One region of the Isachenkonia alkalipeptolytica genome, then DNA from elsewhere that is predicted to be linked to it. Evidence: riboswitches for the same ligand, from Rfam matches in the RefSeq annotation. Region 1 holds a riboswitch; the other holds the start of a gene.
The links. A riboswitch is a leader RNA that binds a small molecule or an ion and turns the genes downstream of it on or off. The one in region 1 is predicted to bind cobalamin.

Region 1 (9,669 bases):
CAGCATATCCATCTCAATTCGAATACTCTCCTGAAAAGCCTCTTCGCTCATGGGTTCCACAATGCCGCTGGTGCCAATAATCGAGATCCCTCCCACAATGCCCAGTCTGGGATTAAAGGTTTTTTTTCCGATTTCTTCTCCCTTAGGAATCCATACCAGAACCTCCGCTCGTAGATCCTCCGGCAATAGCTCTGTTAGTTCCCGCTTCAGCATCTTCCTCGGTACCGGATTGATCGCCGGCTCCTGTGGGGGAATGGAAAGGCCTTTTTGCGTAACGATTCCTACACCTTTACCGCTCTTTAACAACACCTTAGGTTTTCCCTTTTCTGCCCTTTGAACTTTTACCCTGACAAAGATTTTAATACCGTGGGTAATATCCGGATCGTCCCCTGCATCCTTAATTACGGAACACCGGGCCTCATCACCTTCCAGCACCTGATCCCGAAGCTTTAAATATAGGTTCCATCCTTTAGGCGTTAACAGTTCCACCTCGTCGAGGATTTGATCTTTTAAAATCATTAATAAACTGCCTTTGGCTGCGGCTACCATACAACTCCCCGTGGTAAATCCGTATCGGAGTTTTTTGCCATTTTTGAAAGCAAATTGATCCAGTCTATTCTCCCCCATGGGCAGCCTCTTGTACTTTAATTTTCATTAAAGCATTAACCATTGCCGCCGCCACGGGACTTCCTCCCTTGCGCCCCTTTACGGCGAGATAAGGATGGGGACTGTTCATCAGGGCCTCCTTGGACTCCTCGGCGCCTACAAAACCTACGGGGACGCCGATAATCAGCGCCGGGGATTGTTTCCTTTCTTCCAACAGATCCAATAGATGAAATAAAGCGGTAGGAGCATTTCCGATCACAAAGATCTGAATATCCTCATTTTTCACGGCTTTTTCAATCCCTACCATGGACCGGGTCCTGCCCTCTTTTTTCGCCTGAATGGCCACATCCTCATCATGGGTGGCGTTATACATCTTGCCCTGTAAGACTTTTAAGTTGGCTTTATTAATTCCCGATTGAATCATTTTGGTATCGCTGTAGATTTTAAATCCCGGTTTCAGGGCCGCCAGTCCCTTTTCGATCCCGTCTTCCCCCATTCGCAGCAGATCTCCGTACTCAAAATCGCCGGTGGTATGTATGATCCGCTTCATAATTTGTGCTTCCTCGTAGCTTTTCGGATTTTGCTTCCATTCCGACTCAATGATTTCAAAGCTTTTACGTTCAATTTCCATAGGATCTTTGATATACATCATTATTCCTCTTTTCTTTATCAGTATTTCATCCATTGAAGACCGCCGGGGATCAGCCGGTGATCCCGAAGGATCGGATAATGCTTCCTAAGACCTTCCTGCTGAATCTTCTTGATAAACCCTTTTTTATCAAAGAAGGCCTCATGGTAGAGAACACCTAACACCGATCCGCTGTGAGCGGTATTAACACCGTATGCTCCTGATTGGCTGCTCAGTTTGATAATCTTCTCCAACCCGGGCTTTGGTAAAATCTGTTGATGGGCTCTTGCACTGACTGTGGCCAGTTTTCCCAGTTCCTTTAAGGAAATATTATCCCGTTTCTTCTCCCAGGCTTCAAAGGCTTGAGCAACTCTTATTGGTTTTTCAATAACACCAGTCTGATAACAATTATTCAAGTTCTCTTTTTGCTGATACAACTTCAAGGCTTTCGTTTTTGAATGTTGTCGGTGATATTCCAAAGTATCTACCGTAGAAAAACCCTCCAGAATCAACACCCTTCCCTTAGGATAAGGGCCATAGCTTCTTACCCGCTTTCCGGATTTGCTGTTAAAGAGACTCAGTTTTGAAAACAGTGTACTGTCCGTCGGTTCTACTTTTGCAGCGATTTTCCCAAGAACTTCTTCCGTCATAGGACACTGAAGGGTTTTAGCACTGAGCATTACGGCACCGGCCACATCGGCTGTGGAACTTGCCATTCCCTTTCCCCTTGGGATATCACTTTCAACGAGCAATCGGTAGTCCTTTAAGAGACTAGGGGACCGATCAAAATACTTCAATGTCTCTTCCATGGCATGGTAGGCTTTGTCCTGATTTTTCCCGGTTACTCTTTTTCCCTTCTCCAAACGCACCAAGGCGTAAAAGTCTATAGCGTAGGAGATCAGTGCTTCCTGATCATCAACCGGTCCTTGAAAAATTTCTCCGCAGGAGGCGGGACATCTAACGCTGATCATGGTACCTTCTCATCTCTTCGATCCAGTTTTGGAGAAATTCCCAGTGATCATAAAAATGAAAATGAGGATAGCCTGCTAGGGTGTTTTTCTTCTTTAAGCCGCATTCATGCTCCTTTAAGACCTTGCCTTCCCGAATTTTTTGCACCTGATAGCTCTTCGGGGTTTGGTTCCTTTCAATGAGTTTGGAGCGATGAAATTCATGGGCCTTCAGGGTGATATTCTTATCCATGGTCACATCCACATAACCAAAACGCTGCAAGCGCTTGGTCATCACCGTCTTTGCGGGAAAAAATCCTGTCATGGGATAAAATTCTCCCCTAAGGTCTTCAATCCCCTCGGTTAAATACATCAGTCCCCCGCATTCCGCAAAAGTCGGCAGGCCCTTTTCCAAGTCTTTTGTTAACGAGCTCATAAATCCTTGATTTTCCCTCAGTTCCCTTCCAAACACTTCAGGAAATCCGCCGCCGATATACAGTCCCGAAAGGCCCTCTTTCAGCTTTTGATCCTTCATGGGACTGATAAATTCTAAGATTATACCGATTTCCTCTAAAATCTCCAGATTATCCTGATAATAAAAACTAAAGGCGGGATCCTGAAATACACCGAGGCTGAGTCCCTTTCCCATCCTTCTTAACTTATCGATCTGAAGGGTGATAAAATCCTCATGTTCCTTAGGCTCCCGGGGAACGTGCCCACTTCCGATGGCAATAATTGTATCCAGATCCACAGTTTCCTCCATTCCCTCACTTAGCATTTCCAGCTGTTCTTCAAGGTTTTCAACTTCCTCCGCCGGTATCAGCCCTAAATGCCTGCTTTTTAAGTGAAGTCCTTCTTCCTTTTTCAAGTATCCCACACAGGGAATTTTCACATCCCGCTCAATGACGGTTTTAATCATATCGTAGTGGGTTTTTCCCGAGACTTTATTGACAATCACCCCGGCGATGTTTACTTCTGGATCGTACAATTTATAGCCCAACACTTCCGCCGCTGCACTGGTGGATTTTTTGCCGCCGTCGATTACCAGAATCACCGGAAGTCCCAAGAGCTTTGCCATGGCCGCCGAACTGCCCACGTCCTTCGATATGCCTACGCCGTCGTAAAGACCCATTACTCCCTCCACCACAGAGAACTCTCCTCTTTTTTTATGTTTTCCGTAGAGCACCTCAATAGTGGAATCTCGAAGAAGCCACTGATCCAAATTGTACGAGGGATTTCCGCTGACAAATTGATGAAATCCCGGATCAATATAGTCAGGGCCCACTTTAAATGGGTTAATGTCTATACTTCTTTTCCTAAGAGCTTTCATGATCCCCAGGGTACAGGTGGTCTTACCCACACCACTGCTGGTTCCTGCAATCATAATTCCCGGCATTTTTTCCCTCCTCTGATTCCAATAATTAGATACTCAACACTATAATTTTGTGATCGGGGCTTTAAGGATGCTTCGAAGTTCCTTAACCCCGGTCTCCTTCATAAGCACCAGGGCCGAGGTGGAAGGCCCTCCCGACTGAAAAAAATCGATTTCCCGATGTGTTTCCCGGTCCACCTTCCCACCTTCTTCGCCTAACACCTCCAGTTCGTGAGCAATACCTTTAGAGCCTATAGGAAGGATATCTTTTACACCCCGGTGATTTATCAAATGATACAGATCCTCCATGGATAAAACTTCCCCTTCATCGGCAAGAACGCCCTCTCCTACCTTAGGAAGACCTACCAGGAAAAGACTTTCCCCCCCGTCGGTTTTCGGTGGCAGGTCTGCTTTTTTTTCCAGGGTACCGATCACCGTAACTCCGAGAGCTGTCTGCACCATAGGAAAGTTTTCTTCGGAGCTTCCTGTAACCGGCATCACCACATCCCTGGGTAGTTCCCTCACAGCCTTTTCAATCCCTGCTAAAATACGTTCCCCGTAATTCTCCATCTCCACGGAAAGGGTATTAATCAATGCTAAAGGTTTAGCCCTTAAGGCGATTACTTCCATTAACGCAACTCTTGCTCCGTAGTATCCCACCACTTCCGGCGGTGCCTGGACCCGGTCCTCTTTCTTTTCTCCGACCCCTCCGACGGAATCACAGGAAATCACCAAGGTCTCTTCATTTTTCATATGTAGCAGGGTTACATCTCTAAATTGTTCAAAACGGATCATCGGGCCATACGCTTTTGAAGAATATTTCCAAGGATTAAGGCCAAGGATACGTTTAAGAAAGATACAATAGTAAGAGGAATAACCATAGTATTAAAGAGGACCCATCCACTAAAGGGGAGCCCGAGTAAATGGGCGGCTAAGGCTGAGGTTGCGGCAGATAGCGGACCGTTTAACACTGTTGCCAAAACTCCGGCAACAATCCTTCGCTCCTTTTGACAGACCCATCCGAAAACACCTACAATCAGTGCCATTTGTACACCGATAAATAAATGTAGGGGTAACGTTAATGGAAAACCGTTAATCAAAGCGGTTAAGAGGTGGCCCACACCTCCTACTGCAGCTCCGTAAACCGGGCCCAGTATCATTGCACCGAAAAATGCGGGCATGGAATCAAAGGCCAGGCTTCCCGGTATAATAAGTCCTAGTAAAGATCCCACATAGGAGAGTGCTACCAATATTCCGCTGTAGGTTAGTTTTGTTACGGTACTACTTTTTTCGAGCTTCATTGCTTCCATCCAATCACTCCTTAATTTTAAGATTGTAATTAATAAAAATTTGTATAAAAAAAATTCCTCTTTCGAGGAATTCATGAACAATTGGTTAAGAAAAGCCGTCTTTAAATAAAAGTAACCCTTTAAAATAAACACAGTTAATCACCATCGCCCATCTTCCCACCGAAGATTGTTATAGCATTTCCTTCGAGGCAGGTTTCCTGACTTATGGCGATGATCCTTTGCCTTCTCGGTTTCCCAATGGCATAGTAAAGGACCTTTAACCAAATACAGTAGCGGGGGCTGTAGTGGATTTTAACCACTTTCCCTTTTAACCCCAAATCTATCGGGGCACCACAAAGGTTTATTCAGTTGTCATTATTAGCATAGCATAATAAATATTTTTGTACAATAGATAACTGCATAAGACAAAAAAATGACAGCGGGACGGAGTTTTTGTCATCCTTGCCATTGCTTTATCCCGGTAGAATTAAAAGCGTAGACGATCCTCCCCTTTCCATTATTGGTTATTTTTACCTCATCTCGGGGATTTTTCTCAAAAAGGTCGTCGATGCTTATATCAAACAGATCACAAATCAACAGTATTTTTTTGATATCCGGAACAGATTACCCGGATTCCCATTTTGAAGTGGACTGCCGGGATACCTCCAGTGTTTCAGCTAAAGTCTCCTGAGATAACCTTCCCTCTTTTCGAAGACTCCGAATTTTCTCTCCTTGCTCCATGAAAGCTCCCTTTCCCTAACAGTTAATCATCCTCTTACAACCATTATGCCTATCAACTGTTAATAAGCCAAGTAAATGTGGTGTGTAATTTACGCAACCGATAGTTTCCATCGTTAAAAAAGATTACAACCCGTAAAGACCCATTATTGTTTCTCTATCCTTCTCTTCTAATTGATCTTCACCCAGTGAACTAAGCGTTCTTTAACAAATCCCATTTTACGACTTAAGCTCATGGATTCTTTATTATCCTCTTCGATATGGATAAAAGTAATTTCACCTTGTTCCCTCAGTTTTCTTATCATAGCAATGCTCAATTCCCGAGCATACCCTTTTCCCCGGTACTCCGGCAGGACATGAAGAAATCCCATAGCTCCATCATCATGGGTTAGAATCCAGGCTACAAGTTTTTCATTTTTATAGATTCCCAGTCCGATACCTTTTTGGATTCGTTCAATTATGTATTCCTTAGAAGTGTACTCCTGATACTTGCTGTTCTCGAAAATGTATTGCGCGTCCGTTGTTGACAGTTCCAAGAGGGAGACCATATTCTCCGGCAATGCTGAATTATTTGGAAAATAGAACTTTACACAGGATAATTTCCACTCCAGTCTTCGGTCTTTCAGAATAAACGGTAGCATCCAATCTTCTATTGTAGCGAAGTGCTGATCCTCTTCCTTCAAATGTTTTAATAGTACATTCAATTCCGCTTCCGATTTGCTGCTGATATAAGTCCAAGCTTGATCACTTCTCCCTTTAACCAAAACCGAACTCCCTTCAATATGTATAACATCAATCTGGTATTCTTTGATAAAATTGATTAAATTGATGTTTCGGATAGGGTCTTCACTCAATATTTCAAGGGCCACTTTTATGTTGTCCATAGTAACTCCTTTCCGGTCAGTTTTCTACTTCTTATATTTTCCCATCAGGTATTCATTGACTCCTTTTCTATAAAAGTCGGAAAGGATTCCGATCTCTTCATAACCCAACTGCCGATAAAGCTCCTTCGCTCTTTTGTTAAAATCCCCGACTAGCAAAAATACCTTATCATACTCCGCAGCTATTACATTTTCAAAATAATAGATTAGTTCCCTGCCGATCCCCTTCCCGCGAAATTCTCTTTCTACAACAATCATATGCAGATAAGGATATTTTCCGAAGGTGCCCTTCAACTCAAACAAAATAAATCCAATACAATTATTCTGATCATCCAATACCACATAGATTTCTTCATTATTCAAAGCTTTCGAAAGCATCCTGCCAGGGTCTTTATCAAAAAAATAAATCCTTCCAAGCTCAGAGTTCTCAAGAATTTTACAGCATGCATGTAAATCTTTCGGACTTCCCGGTACAATCATTTTTTTCAACTTATCACTCCTCTAATTATTTTACCAAAGAAAAAAGAGAGGACATTCAAATTCAAATGTCCTTATGATCATAAAAAGCTTTTTCAAAACCCGTCGACTTTTCCCTGTGGATACTTCTCTTTTCCTATTGCCCAGGCCGGTTTATTCCGAATGGACTTCTACGGTGAAAATTACTGCATAATCATTGTTTTCCACACTAAAATCTATGGCTTCCTGATCCGTAATCCCCCGGCTGTGAATACGTCCATTCTTGGACATGATTACAGCCCCTATTGGGTGAGACCCTTTTCCCAAGACAATCGGTTCTTCTAAGAAATGTTTCACATTCCCTGAAATTTCCGGTTTTTCTAAAGTGGTTTGTATCGTCTGATGCCCCCCGTCATCCCCGATCCCCATAAGCAAATCGCCCTCTTTATAATCCAGTACCAATAAACCTTCCCCTTCAATATTCCCGCTAAACGATGGAGACTGACCGGTCCTTTCTTTTCCTTTTTCATAGTACTTCGCTTGAAGGGTGATACCGATTTCGTCGACTGCATGATATCGTAAAACCCATTTTTCCGTCGTACCTGTGATATTAACTAGATTTGCAGCATCCTTTGATAGCTCTGCATGTTTTAAAATGTCCCCCTCCGGCAAATCATTACAGGAAATGGTAAGAGATAACCCCAAAAGAAATATCCCTATTACCGCAATAACCAATAATTCTTTTCTATAAAGTACTGCTTCCATCGTCTATTCCTCCGATCCCCATAACCCTGATTGAATTTTAACATTTCTTATCACATACAGTGTATCGAAACACGGAAAGAATCGTAAGCTCCAAAAGACCGATTCTATTTCATTCTAAAGACGGAGGAAGTCAAAAAATCATGCATTAGAACAACGACATCCTTCATATTTCTTTCAAAAAAAATATTTTTAATGCACCAATTGATTAAAAATTTAACAATCGGGTAATATAACCATAAACAGCACCGCTGTTTTTATAAGACTCAAGTTTCATTTCATCGGAATTATTGCAATATAGGTTTTTGGAACATTTGGAGGTGTAATAATTGAGAGGGATTGTTTTAAAATCAGGCTATTTGATATTAGCTTTTATGACAGTACTGTTATTTTTGAGAAGTTTTATCGTCTCATTCAGTGAAGGGGTTCTGCTTGTTGCAGGGATATTTATATTAGTCCTGATTGCCCTACTTTATGAAAAACGGCGAGAATGGCTGAAAAACCTGACTCAGAAGAAAATTGAAGACAACGGTTTCACTATGACTGATTTTTTTAATTTCTTATCCGTGGTGGTTGGCGCCCTGGCATGCTATACCTTAAGTGTCAACTTTGATCTGGGGGCTGTGGTTGCTTCAGGCTTAGTGGGAATTATTGCAGCGCTGATTGTTCCCAAGTACGCAGTACCTACGTACTGTGGAGCTTTTGTCGGGATGTCATCGGCGGAACTACTTCCAAATCAGGCTTATATCCTGCTTGCCGGAGTGATTGCAGGAGCTGTTTTCGTAGCTGCCAAAGCTGTTTTTAACGGTTTTGGCGGAAAGTTGGGGACCATTGCCTGGACGGGAGCGGTCTGTGCTGCCTTACTGACGGGGCAGAATTTGTTGACGGATCCGATCCCAGCTTTTGATGTTAACGCTTTGATACTTTTCTATGCGGTCATTGGTGCTGTTTTGACCATGGTCATCAGCTTACGTTTCAATCATGGTCCGGTAATGGGCTCAGGTATCGTTGCTTTGACCGCAGGCTTGCTGTTGCCGGTTATTCATCCTGAGGTTGGTGGACAGTTGGCGGTTATGGTAACCTGTGCAACTTATGCCGGTATGTCTAACTACCAGCGGGTACCAAATGAAGCATACATGGCCATCGCCGGACTGTTTGCAGGTTTGATTTTTATTTATTCTCAACCCTTTATGCAAGGCGGCGGAGGAAAACTGGGAACAACGGCCTTTGGTTCTGTAATAGCTATTCGGGGAATGATCGAGATTGTAAAACTGGTAAAAGAAAGAAAAACCCAAAAAAGCAGAAGCCAAAAAACCGAATACGAATCATAAATTTACTTTTTAGTTCTTTCAAATAAAATGATAACTTATTTATCCACGTTAACATTTTCTGTTTAGAGACAGTTGTTTTATGATCATGATCTGAGTAACTATAAGTTTAATTTTAATGCAAAAATCCCTAGAGCCTATGGTCAAGGGATTTTTGTTGTTTTGTTGTTCTCAGATGTTAAACATTATTTAATACCGTATCATAAGTTTTTCCGGCTATTTTCCCTCTGCTTTTTCCAGTTCTTTTCCTAGGTATTTAGCGATTTCCAGCATTCCGTACTTTTCCGCTACTGCTTCAGCCTCAGGGTTGTAGTTGGTGTTGGTATTGACATCATAGGTATATATGGTTCCTTTTCTATCTGTTATAAATTCAATGCCGGCTATCTGTATACCATTACTTCTTAAAAACCCCTCGTAATGCTCTAAGATTGGATTCGTAAAACCTTCAATCACCTCGAACTTCGGTTTTTCCACCTCACCTACAGGGCAAGCTCCCTCTCCTATTTGGCAAACATCCGCAGGGCATAATTCAAAACCCTCCGAGGTGTCCACCCGAACCGCATAGAAAAACTTGCCTCCAATAAACTCGCAGCGTGTTATAAAGGGTTCCGGGGACTGAATATACTGCTGGATTAAAGTGATCCCGTCGATGGGCACTTCAA
Region 2 (9,669 bases), 140 kb from region 1:
TTTCTTTGGGGTTTAGGGTAAATTTATTCATCAAATACCTCCTTTAATTAAGTAGTAAGGATCATTTATCAACATTATTGTAGCACGGGGAAAAAATCAAAGCAAACAGAACTTTCAAAACTCCCCTCAGTGGGCAATGTTTAAAAGTGAAAAAATAGGATAAAAGGTATTATAAGAGGGCCATTCGGGATTTGACCCGGGCCCCGGTATAGTTGTTACCGTGAATATTATGAATAAAGGAGGCCATATTATGAGTAAATTGTCCGAACAAAAATGTATCCCCTGCAGTGTAGGGACTCCCCCTATGGAAAGAGAGGAAATCCAAAAGTATGAAAAAGAATTAAAAGATGACTGGAAAGTGGTGGATGATCATCACTTGGAAAAAAAATTAAAGTTTAAAAATTTCAAGGAAGCCCTGGATTTTACCAACAAAGTAGGAGAAATCGCCGAAGAGGAAGGCCATCATCCGGATATTTTCCTTTCCTGGGGGAAAGTGGAACTTAAGGTTCTAACCCATAAAATCGACGGACTCAGTGAAAGTGATTTTGTCTTTGCGGCGAAGGTGGATGAAATTGATCCTCAATAACCAAAGAAGTTCTTCCCATGAATAAAATTCCAGCCCCCCTTACCCTAAGGAGGAAAAAACATGGCCATGTATGATCTTTTTATGAAACCCTTCGAAGAAAAGGGCCTCAAGGGGTTAAGAAAAAAGCTGATCCCCAAGGCCCGGGGGTCGGTTTTGGAGATCGGTCCCGGGACAGGGCTGAACCTCCCCTATTACGACCCTGAAAAAATATCCTCCCTGGTACTGATGGACCGGGAGTTAAACCGTCGGGTTTTAGAAAAAAAACTCCAGGGCTATCCGGCCTTAAACCCGGATTTAAGGGAGGAAAACGTAACGGCTTTACCCTATCCCGAGGCAAGCTTCGATACCGTAATATTTACGTTGGTTTTCTGTACGGTAGCCGATGCAACCAAGGGCTTCAAGGAAATAAAGCGGGTGCTGAAAAAAGATGGAAAAATCATCTTCATCGAACACATCCGGCCGGAAACAGAGCCTCTGGGAAAGACCTTTGACATCCTCACCCCCCTATGGAAAAGATTGGCCAAGGGTTGCCATTTGAACCGAAAAACCGAAGAACATTTACAATCCCTAGGGTTTCAGCTGGAGTTGGAACCGAAACTAATGCAAAGCATTTTCGTGGGAGGTACGGGAAATCTAAAAAAAACTGCTCCATAAGAGCAGTTTTTTTCATCGTTGTAGACCAGCTATTTCCTGATATTCTACAAGAGAATGAAGGCCAGCAGGGAGGCAAAACTTCCCACCAGCACTAAAAGAGAGGCCCCATAGGAAAGCTTCCAAATGCTGTATCGGGAATAATGCTTCAAGACCGGGGTTAACAGTCCGAAGGCAAAACCGCTGAACAGCCCGCCGAGATGGGCCGCATTATTAATGGAGGGAACGGTGAACCCTAAAAACACATTAATGAGTATCATCGGCAGTAAGGTGGTGCCCGTTATGGATTTCAGTAAACTGGGCGTATCCTTTCGAAAACCGGTACCGAAAAGAAGGCCGATCAAGCCGAAGATTGCTCCCGAGGCCCCTACGGAAATGGTTTCCGGATTGACAATCAGTGTGGTGATACCGGCAATAATTCCGGTGCTTACGTAAATGGTTAAGAATTTATAGGAGCCGTAAACCTTTTCCGCTAAGTTTCCAAAGATATAGAGAATATACATATTGAAAAAAATATGCATCAATCCTCCATGGATAAACATAGAGGTAACCAGGCGAAACCATTGTCCCTCCTCAATCATCAAGGGCCCGAAATGGGCACCGAAAACCAATAACCAACGGATGTCTCCAAAAACGTTCATGCCTCCGATCAGAAACATCAATAAAAAAACCAGAGCATTGATAAAAATCAAGTAATTTGTAAAGGTATTTTTAAATTTCATTAGCGGACTCCCTTCCTGAGGTGTTTTTGTACAGGTATATGTTAGAATTGATTGATTTAATTCTTCGGCTTTGATTAAGGAATAAGCCTTAGTTTAACATGTTCCCGGGGAAAACACAAAATTCTTTTTTAGGCTATATCCAAGTATATACCCAAAATGTTAGGCAATCCTAACAAAATATAAAACCCCTTCCTCTGTACATCCAGAGGAAAGGGCATAAAAAACGGATTCTATAAACCGATTAACAAACTACTTTTGATCCTTAGGGCTGCTGGGAGCATCCACTAAGGCTTCATCCTGTACCGCGGAGGTAATCGCTTCATTGAGAAGATGACTTTCCTCTACGGATTCCAACTGCTTTCGTACCGTTTCTTCCACTTCATACTCCTGGGAAAGACCTGCCCTTAGAGAGTACACAATAAGTAGCAGAATCACGGCAAAGGGAAGTCCCGTAGTAATGGAGGCGGTTTGTAAGGTGGTTAAGCCCCCTCCGATCAGTAAAGTGGCGGCGACAACCCCTTCCATAATAGCCCAAAATACCCGTTGAGGCACAGGAGAATCCAGTTTTCCTCCAGAGGTTAAGTGATCCACCACCAAGGAACCGGAGTCCGAAGATGTGACAAAAAACACGGTAACCAGGACAATGCCCACACCGGATAACAGTGCAGTAAAGGGCAGATTTTCCACCATGGCAAATAAGGCGATAGACTCATCAATGGCTACTGCGGAAGCAATATCCGCAATGCCGTTGGTTTGCATAAACAAGGCCGTATTTCCGAATACCGCCATCCATAAAAAGGATAACAGCGTTGGAAACAGCATTACGCCAAGGATAAACTCTCGAACCGTCCGTCCCTTGGATATCCGGGCAATAAACATCCCCACAAAGGGAGACCAGGAGATCCACCAAGCCCAATAAAAAATAGTCCATCCTCCCTGCCAGTTGCTGTCTTTAAAGGTCTCCGTCCACAAACTCATTTGGGGAAGGCTGGTAATGTAGTGTCCCAGATTCTGGGTAAAACCGCTAAGAATGTATACCGTGGGGCCTAAGATTAATATCAAAAGCATAAAGATCCCTGCAAGGCCCATATTAAGTTCACTGAGGCGTTTAACGCCCCCATCCAGCCCTGCCATTACAGAAATCGTAGCAAATCCGGTGATTACAGCGATCAAAATCACCTGGGTGGTGGTGTTGATCTGAAAGTCGAACAGGAAATTCAATCCTGCATTAATCTGCTGCACACCCAGTCCCAAAGAGGTAGCCAATCCGGTTAAGGTAGCCAGAACCGATAAAACATCAATCAAGTTTCCCCAGAATCCGTAAATTCGATTCCCGAGAATCGGATAAAAAATTGACCGAATCGTCAAAGGCAGCCCTCGATTAAAGGCAAAAAAAGCCAAGCCGAGACCTACAATCGAATAAATCGCCCAGGGGTGGATGCCCCAATGAAAAAAGGTCGTGGTCATTGCTGCTTCCGCAGCGCCGGGATCCCCCGCAGGAATGCCGAACATCGGCGAGGGGCTTCCAAAGTGCGAGATCGGCTCTGCAATACTCCAGAAAAGCAAACCGATTCCCATCCCCGCACTCAGGAGCATGGCATACCATCCCAACTTACTAAACTCCGGTTGGGCGTCGGCACCTCCGATTCGAATATTGCTAAATTTACCGAAAGCAAAGTACACGGCGGCTACAATAAAGATGTTTGCCACCAGAATGAAAAACCATCCCGCCTGGGTGGTAATAGCTCCCAAGGCGTCATCAAATAATAAGGCCGCTCGATCTTGAAACATTAAGGTTAAAAAAATAAAAACGATAAGAATACAGGAGGAAATAAAGGTAACCTGGGGATGAATATCAAATCCATAGCCCGTCCAGTTATCTTCCCCCGGTTCTTTTTTCCCCGCGTCATTAAACAGTGAGGCGGTGGGTCGAATCTGTAGTCCTTTAAAAGGCGGTCGTTCTTTAATAGCTTTTTTCCGTGCTTCCACTTCTGCCTTCTTCAGCTTCTTGGCTAAAGCCCGTTTGGAAGCAATTTCTTTTTCCCGTTGTTCATTCATAATTTTTAACATCACTCTCCTATCTGTAATTTTAAGTACCGATCAAAACCGAATATTATTACCAAGGCTCCGAATTCCTCTTGTCAAAAACGCATTATATCACGTTTATATATTCCCTTGCAATCTTTTTAGAAAAAGAATCAAGGGGCTACCCGAAAATTCCTTAAGTCCCCTCGAAAATAATCCCCGTTACTTAATACCCGGGTTTTTTTCTCGAGAATATGAGAATAACGCTCCCTATAAGAATCAGGGCCGTAGCCCCAAGGGGTATGATTTGTAAGATCAAAGTTTCGCTGTTGTTTTCAACACTGATCCCGATAAAGGCCCAGACAAACACCCCGGCAAAAAGAAGGTCCCTGTAGTATTTTACAAAGGTTAAGGCCAGTATCGCCCCGACACCAATTAACAGTCCGGTCCAAACCCCTTCACTGAACAGCCGATAATCCCAGTTCATGTAATCGATGAAGATAAAAATATTTGCAATGGTGGCGACGGTTATCCAGGCTAAGTAAATGGAGAAGGGAGTTTTGACAAAGATTCTTTCCTCCTGAGGAACCCCTTGTCTTTTTTTGTTTAATAACTTGTAAATCACAGCTAAATTCAGCAACAGTAAAACAATAATTCCCAGGGCTACCCCGATGTATAAATAATGCCATGCGATAATCCATGCACTGTTTAAAATACAGGAGGCCACAAACCACGGGATGATTTTTTCAATGTTCCCGCTTCTTCGAGAGCCGGGCAGCAACTGATAGATGCCGAAGGCGATCAGCCCTAAATAAATCACCCCCCAGATGGCAAAAACATAGCCTGCGGGTGTAAAATAAACCCCGAAGCGATCCGACACCTCCCCGGCGGTAATATCGTTGATCGGCAGGGCATTCGCCAAATAGTTCATCGTTAGCACCAAGGCTAAGGCTAAGATGGTTATCAATGCACCGACTTTTCCTCTCATAATATAAACCTCCCTTATGTTTTCAATTTCGGGTCTCTTTTTACAATTTCCTCGGCCACTTTTACTTCAATCCAACGGAGTACGTCCGAATAGACTTCCTCCTTATTATTTTCATGGAGCATTTCATGTCTCCCCTCGGGATAAAGTTTCGTGGTTACATCCTCAATACCGTAATCCTTAAATAGCTTTTCCACTTCCCGAACTCCTTTTCCTTCTTTTCCCACAGGGTCCTTGGCACCGGAAAATAAAAGGATCGGAAGATCCTTGGGCATCTTCTCCATATTCCCCCGTTGATGGACTCTTTTAACGCCCTGCAACAAATCCACATAAAAACCGGTGGTCATAATGTTTCCGCACAGGGGGTCCTCCACATAGGCTCTTACTTCCCATTCATTGGCGCTTAACCAGTCAAAGGGGGTTTTCACCGGTTCAAATTTTTTATTATAGTTTCCGAAAATCAATCGATTCAACAGAGGGCTTTTCTTCCGCTTCCCTCTCAATAACTTTTCCACTCTTGCAAGGAGTAAACCCGCATTCCCTTCCAGACCTAAACTCCCTCCGGTCCCGCTTAAGATAAGTCCTTGGACGTGATCCCCAAACTCCTGGACATAGTCCCGGGCTAAAAAGGAACCCATGCTGTGTCCTATTAGAATCACCAGTTTATCGGGATACTGTTTTTCAATTTCCTCCCGTAAATAATTCAAGTCCATCACGGTGGTTCTCCATCCGTCTTCATCGGAAAGATGCCCGTAAATACCGGATTTTTCGGGGGTTTTCCCATGTCCCCGGTGATCGTTCCCAAACACTCCGTAGCCCTGTTGAACCATAAACCGGGCAAAATCATCATAACGGCCAATATGTTCCCCCATACCATGGGCAATTTGAATTACGGCTTTTACCTGGGATGGATCTCCCTTTGTCCATTTCTTGCAGTGAATTTCCTTATCCCCGTAACCCGTAATATAAAAATCTTTTACCTCCATAATTCCCCTCCTTATCTTTTGCCTATTCCTATTCCTATTTCTATACCCGATTCCTTTGCTTTCAATCGAAGGGGGGGTATTTTACAAAAAAGAAAAACAACAGAGTCCCTCTGTTGCCATTTTTTTTCCCGGAAAAAGTCATAAGAAAAATGTTTAAGGGGAAAAATATTGATTCAGCTGTTTTTTAAAGACTTTTACTAAAGGATTGAATAGGATAATCGCCAAAACATAATTCGAAGCTCCGTGAACGATGTCTAAGGGAATGCCCCGCACCCAATAGGCCATTCCATAGGCAATGCCATAAAATAACGACTCGAACATCGCAAAGAGAAATCCGAAGGACAGTCCAAAAATTCCTGCAATCATGGCAAAACCGTATTCGCTTTTGACACTCCCCTTCAAAAGTCCTGTGGCCAGAATTAAAATCGGCCACACAAAATAGTAGCCCAGTACCCAAGTGGAAAAGCCGTATAAGAAGATTTCCGTGGTTGCAAATATCACAGAGATCATCAAGGTTCTCTTTACGCCCAGGGCTACGGCATAAACCATAAACAACAGGCTGACCACTTCCACGTTGGGCACGAAACTAAGGGCCAGTTTCCCTGCGGTTATCGATGCGCTGAGAATACTGATCAGTACTAAATCATGAACTTTCATTTTGCTAGAAATCTCGACGTTGGAGTTCATATTCATCTCCATCCTTTATTTCGATTCCGGAAAGCCCGGTCTCCGCGTCTTCTCCATTCACTAAAATATGAAGGTATTCTGAATCCTTATCCAATTCATAGCCTAGAATTTCCAGGATGTCCAATCCAAAGTCTCCCATCTCGTATTCCACCTCCAGGACTTCCACTTCATCTTCTATCAGTCCTGATAGGTATTCCTGTTCTGTTTCGAAGGTGAAGGTCTCTTCCAGATCCTCGGTATCAATGGAAACTTTAAGACTTACCTCCTGTAGATCCATTGCGGCTGCTTCCTCTTCTTCCATAGGTTCAAAGCTTCGAAGCTCAAGTTGATACGCATCCCCATCCATCACTTCGATGCCGGAAAGTCCGGTCTCCGCGTCTTCTCCATTCACTAAGATATGAAGGTATTCTGAATCCTTATCTAATTCATAGCCCAGAATTTCCAGGATGTCCAACCCAAAGTCCCCCATCTCGTATTCCACTTCCAGGGTTTCGGATTCCTCTTCAATCAGTTCTCCTAAAAATTCATGATTGGTTTGAAAAGCAAAGGTCTCATCGATGTCTTCCTGGTCAAGGATTACTTGAAGGCTTACTTCCTTTTCTTCCTCCTCGGCTTCTTCAGCATCACTCCCGTCATAATCGGAAAAATCTCTTATTTCTAAGACATATTCATCCCCGTCCATTAAAGGAATGCTTGATGCGCCGTACTCCGCATCTTCACCGTTCACTAAAATGTGGAAATACTCCGAAGTGCCGTCCACTTCGTAACCTAACATTCCGGTAATCATCATGCCCATGGTGCTGTTCTCATCATAGGTTAGCTCCAAGGTCTCCTGCTCTTCCTCTAGAAGCTCTCCTAAAAACTCATGATCGGTTTCAAACACAAATTCCTCATTGATATCCTCCTGATCAACGATTACTTGAAGACCTACTTCCTTTTCTCCTTCTACGCCTTCCGGTGCTAAGAAATTATTGTATAAGGCTCCTAAAATGATCACTGCTGCAATAACACCGATAATTGATAATGCTTTTTTGTTCATGTCCCTACCTCCTGTTATTTAATTTAAAAAACCCCTTCCAACGGTAGTTGAAAGGGGTAGACTGTTTATCCTTTGCTGCGTACTTGTCCAGCTTCAGACTTCCTGCATTATTTGCAGATCTCCCTCCCTTCAATCCCTCGTGAAGTGTAATGGTATTTTTTTCGGCAGGTCTTCCGGCTTAGCATTTTCGATATTTGCCTTCCCGGTTTCCCAGTGGCTTTATAAATATCTTTTTCATGCATTACGGCGGCGAGGACCGCGCAGGTATTACACCTGCTTCCCTTTTCATGTAAGTTCTACAACCGAAAAAAATCGTTATGAAGTTTTCTTATCCTTAGTCTTACCTTCTATGATAATACCTGGGGAGATAAAAAGCAATGTTATTTCTTGCCTTTTTTCCAGGAGTCCTTTAAGGGGACAATTCGGTTAAAAATTAATTTTTCCTCCGTGGTATGTTTGTTGTCCACGGTGTAGAACCCTTGGCGGATGAACTGGAATTTTTCTTCTTTCTTTGCTTCCCCCAGGGCTTTTTCGATTTTGATATCCTTTAAAATCTTTAAGGAGTCGGTATTGATCCGCTTATCCCAGCTTAGAGTTTTATCCTTTAGAAGCTCTTCGTCCTCTATAAGCTTTTCATAAAGCCGGGCCTCCGCACTTTTGCAGTTTTTGCCGTCCACCCAATGGATGGTTGCCTTGGGCTTTCTGCCGGTAAAACCGGAGCCGCTCTTTGTCTCGGGATCATAGGTGCAGCGAAGCTCTTTAATCTCCCCCTGTTCATCCTTTACCACCTTCACCAGTTTGATAAAGTAGGCTCCCCGTAGTCGGACTTCATGTTCCGGGGCAAAGCGTTTAAAGCCCTTTACCGGATTTTCCATAAAGTCTTCTCTTTCAATATAGACTTCCCGGGAAAAGGTGATCTGCCTTGTGCCCATGGAAGGGTCCTTGGGATGATTCTGTACTTCCAAAAATTCATTTTCATCCTGGGGATAGTTTTCAATCACTACTTTCAAGGGGTTCATCACCGCCATCATGGAAGGGGCCCGGTCCCGTAAGTCTTCCCGTACACTGTGTTCCAACATGGAAACATCCACGGTACTCTCATCCTTGGATATTCCGATTTCGCCTAGGAAGTGTTTGATGCTTTCCGGGGTATACCCCCGTCTTCGCATTCCCCGAAGGGTGGGAAGCCTCGGATCGTCCCAACCGTCCACATATCCCTCTGCAACCAGTTCCCGTAAAAAACGCTTACTGGTCACCACCCCGGTTAAGTTCATACGGCCAAATTCCCGCTGTTTCGGGGGTTCGGTCAGTTCCAACTCTTCCAATGTCCAGTTATAGAGGGGCCGATGGTCTTTAAATTCAATGGAGCACATGGAATGGGTTACCCCTTCTATGGCATCCTGCAGGGGATGAGCATAATCATACATGGGATAGATGCACCACTGATTTCCTTGACGATAATGGTCCTCATGCAAAATCCGGTAAATTATCGGATCCCGAAGATTGATGTTCGGGGACTGCATATCAATCTTGGCCCGCAAAACCTTCTCTCCGTTGTTAAATTCTCCAGCTTTCATTCGATTAAAGAGGTCTAAGTTCTCCTCCACGCTTCGATCCCGATAAGGACTGTTCTTTCCGGTCTCCGTTAAGGTTCCCCGGTAGCTTCGAATTTCCTCCGGGGTAAGATCACAGACGTAAGCTTTTCCTTTTTCAATGAGCTGTAGAGCATAATCATACAGCTGCTGGAAATAATCGGAACCATAAAAGATCCGGTCTCCGGGATCAAATCCCGCCCACTTCATATCTTCAATAATAGCCTCCACGTACTCCTTATCCTCCTTCAGGGGATTAGTATCGTCAAAGCGCAGATTGAATTTTCCACCAAACTTTTTAGCGATATTATAACTGATATTAATGGCATAGGCACTTCCGATGTGCAAATACCCGTTAGGCTCCGGAGGGAAACGGGTACAGACTTCCCGACTGTA

Region 2: it holds a riboswitch for cobalamin, as region 1 does, so the genes downstream of both, ISALK_RS00380 (DUF4430 domain-containing protein) here and ISALK_RS01065 (ECF transporter S component) in region 1, are expected to answer to the same signal.

Annotation. Positions count from the first base shown of each region.
Region 1 is NZ_SUMG01000001.1:218,369-228,037, reverse strand. It holds gene cbiD (cobalt-precorrin-5B (C(1))-methyltransferase CbiD) at 1-627, opposite strand, end outside; gene ISALK_RS01085 (precorrin-8X methylmutase) at 614-1,258, opposite strand; gene ISALK_RS01080 (GHMP family kinase ATP-binding protein) at 1,276-2,205, opposite strand; gene ISALK_RS01075 (cobyrinic acid a,c-diamide synthase CobB) at 2,192-3,577, opposite strand; gene ISALK_RS01070 (AIR synthase related protein) at 3,617-4,348, opposite strand; gene ISALK_RS01065 (ECF transporter S component) at 4,345-4,863, opposite strand; cobalamin riboswitch at 5,034-5,213, opposite strand; gene ISALK_RS15485 (helix-turn-helix transcriptional regulator) at 5,467-5,583, opposite strand; gene ISALK_RS01055 (GNAT family N-acetyltransferase) at 5,751-6,464, opposite strand; gene ISALK_RS01050 (GNAT family N-acetyltransferase) at 6,489-6,941, opposite strand; gene ISALK_RS01045 (hypothetical protein) at 7,092-7,682, opposite strand; gene ISALK_RS01040 (hypothetical protein) at 8,054-9,010, shown strand; gene ISALK_RS01035 (ATP-grasp domain-containing protein) at 9,224-9,669, opposite strand, start outside.
Region 2 is NZ_SUMG01000001.1:76,726-86,394, reverse strand. It holds gene ISALK_RS00420 (isochorismatase family protein) at 1-31, opposite strand, end outside; gene ISALK_RS00415 (4a-hydroxytetrahydrobiopterin dehydratase) at 251-586, shown strand; gene ISALK_RS00410 (class I SAM-dependent methyltransferase) at 647-1,240, shown strand; gene ISALK_RS00405 (rhomboid family intramembrane serine protease) at 1,285-1,959, opposite strand; gene ISALK_RS00400 (BCCT family transporter) at 2,209-4,029, opposite strand; gene ISALK_RS00395 (TspO/MBR family protein) at 4,211-4,972, opposite strand; gene ISALK_RS00390 (alpha/beta hydrolase) at 4,987-5,955, opposite strand; gene ISALK_RS00385 (hypothetical protein) at 6,109-6,642, opposite strand; gene ISALK_RS00380 (DUF4430 domain-containing protein) at 6,617-7,681, opposite strand; cobalamin riboswitch at 7,828-8,003, opposite strand; gene ISALK_RS00375 (glutamine--tRNA ligase/YqeY domain fusion protein) at 8,062-9,669, opposite strand, start outside.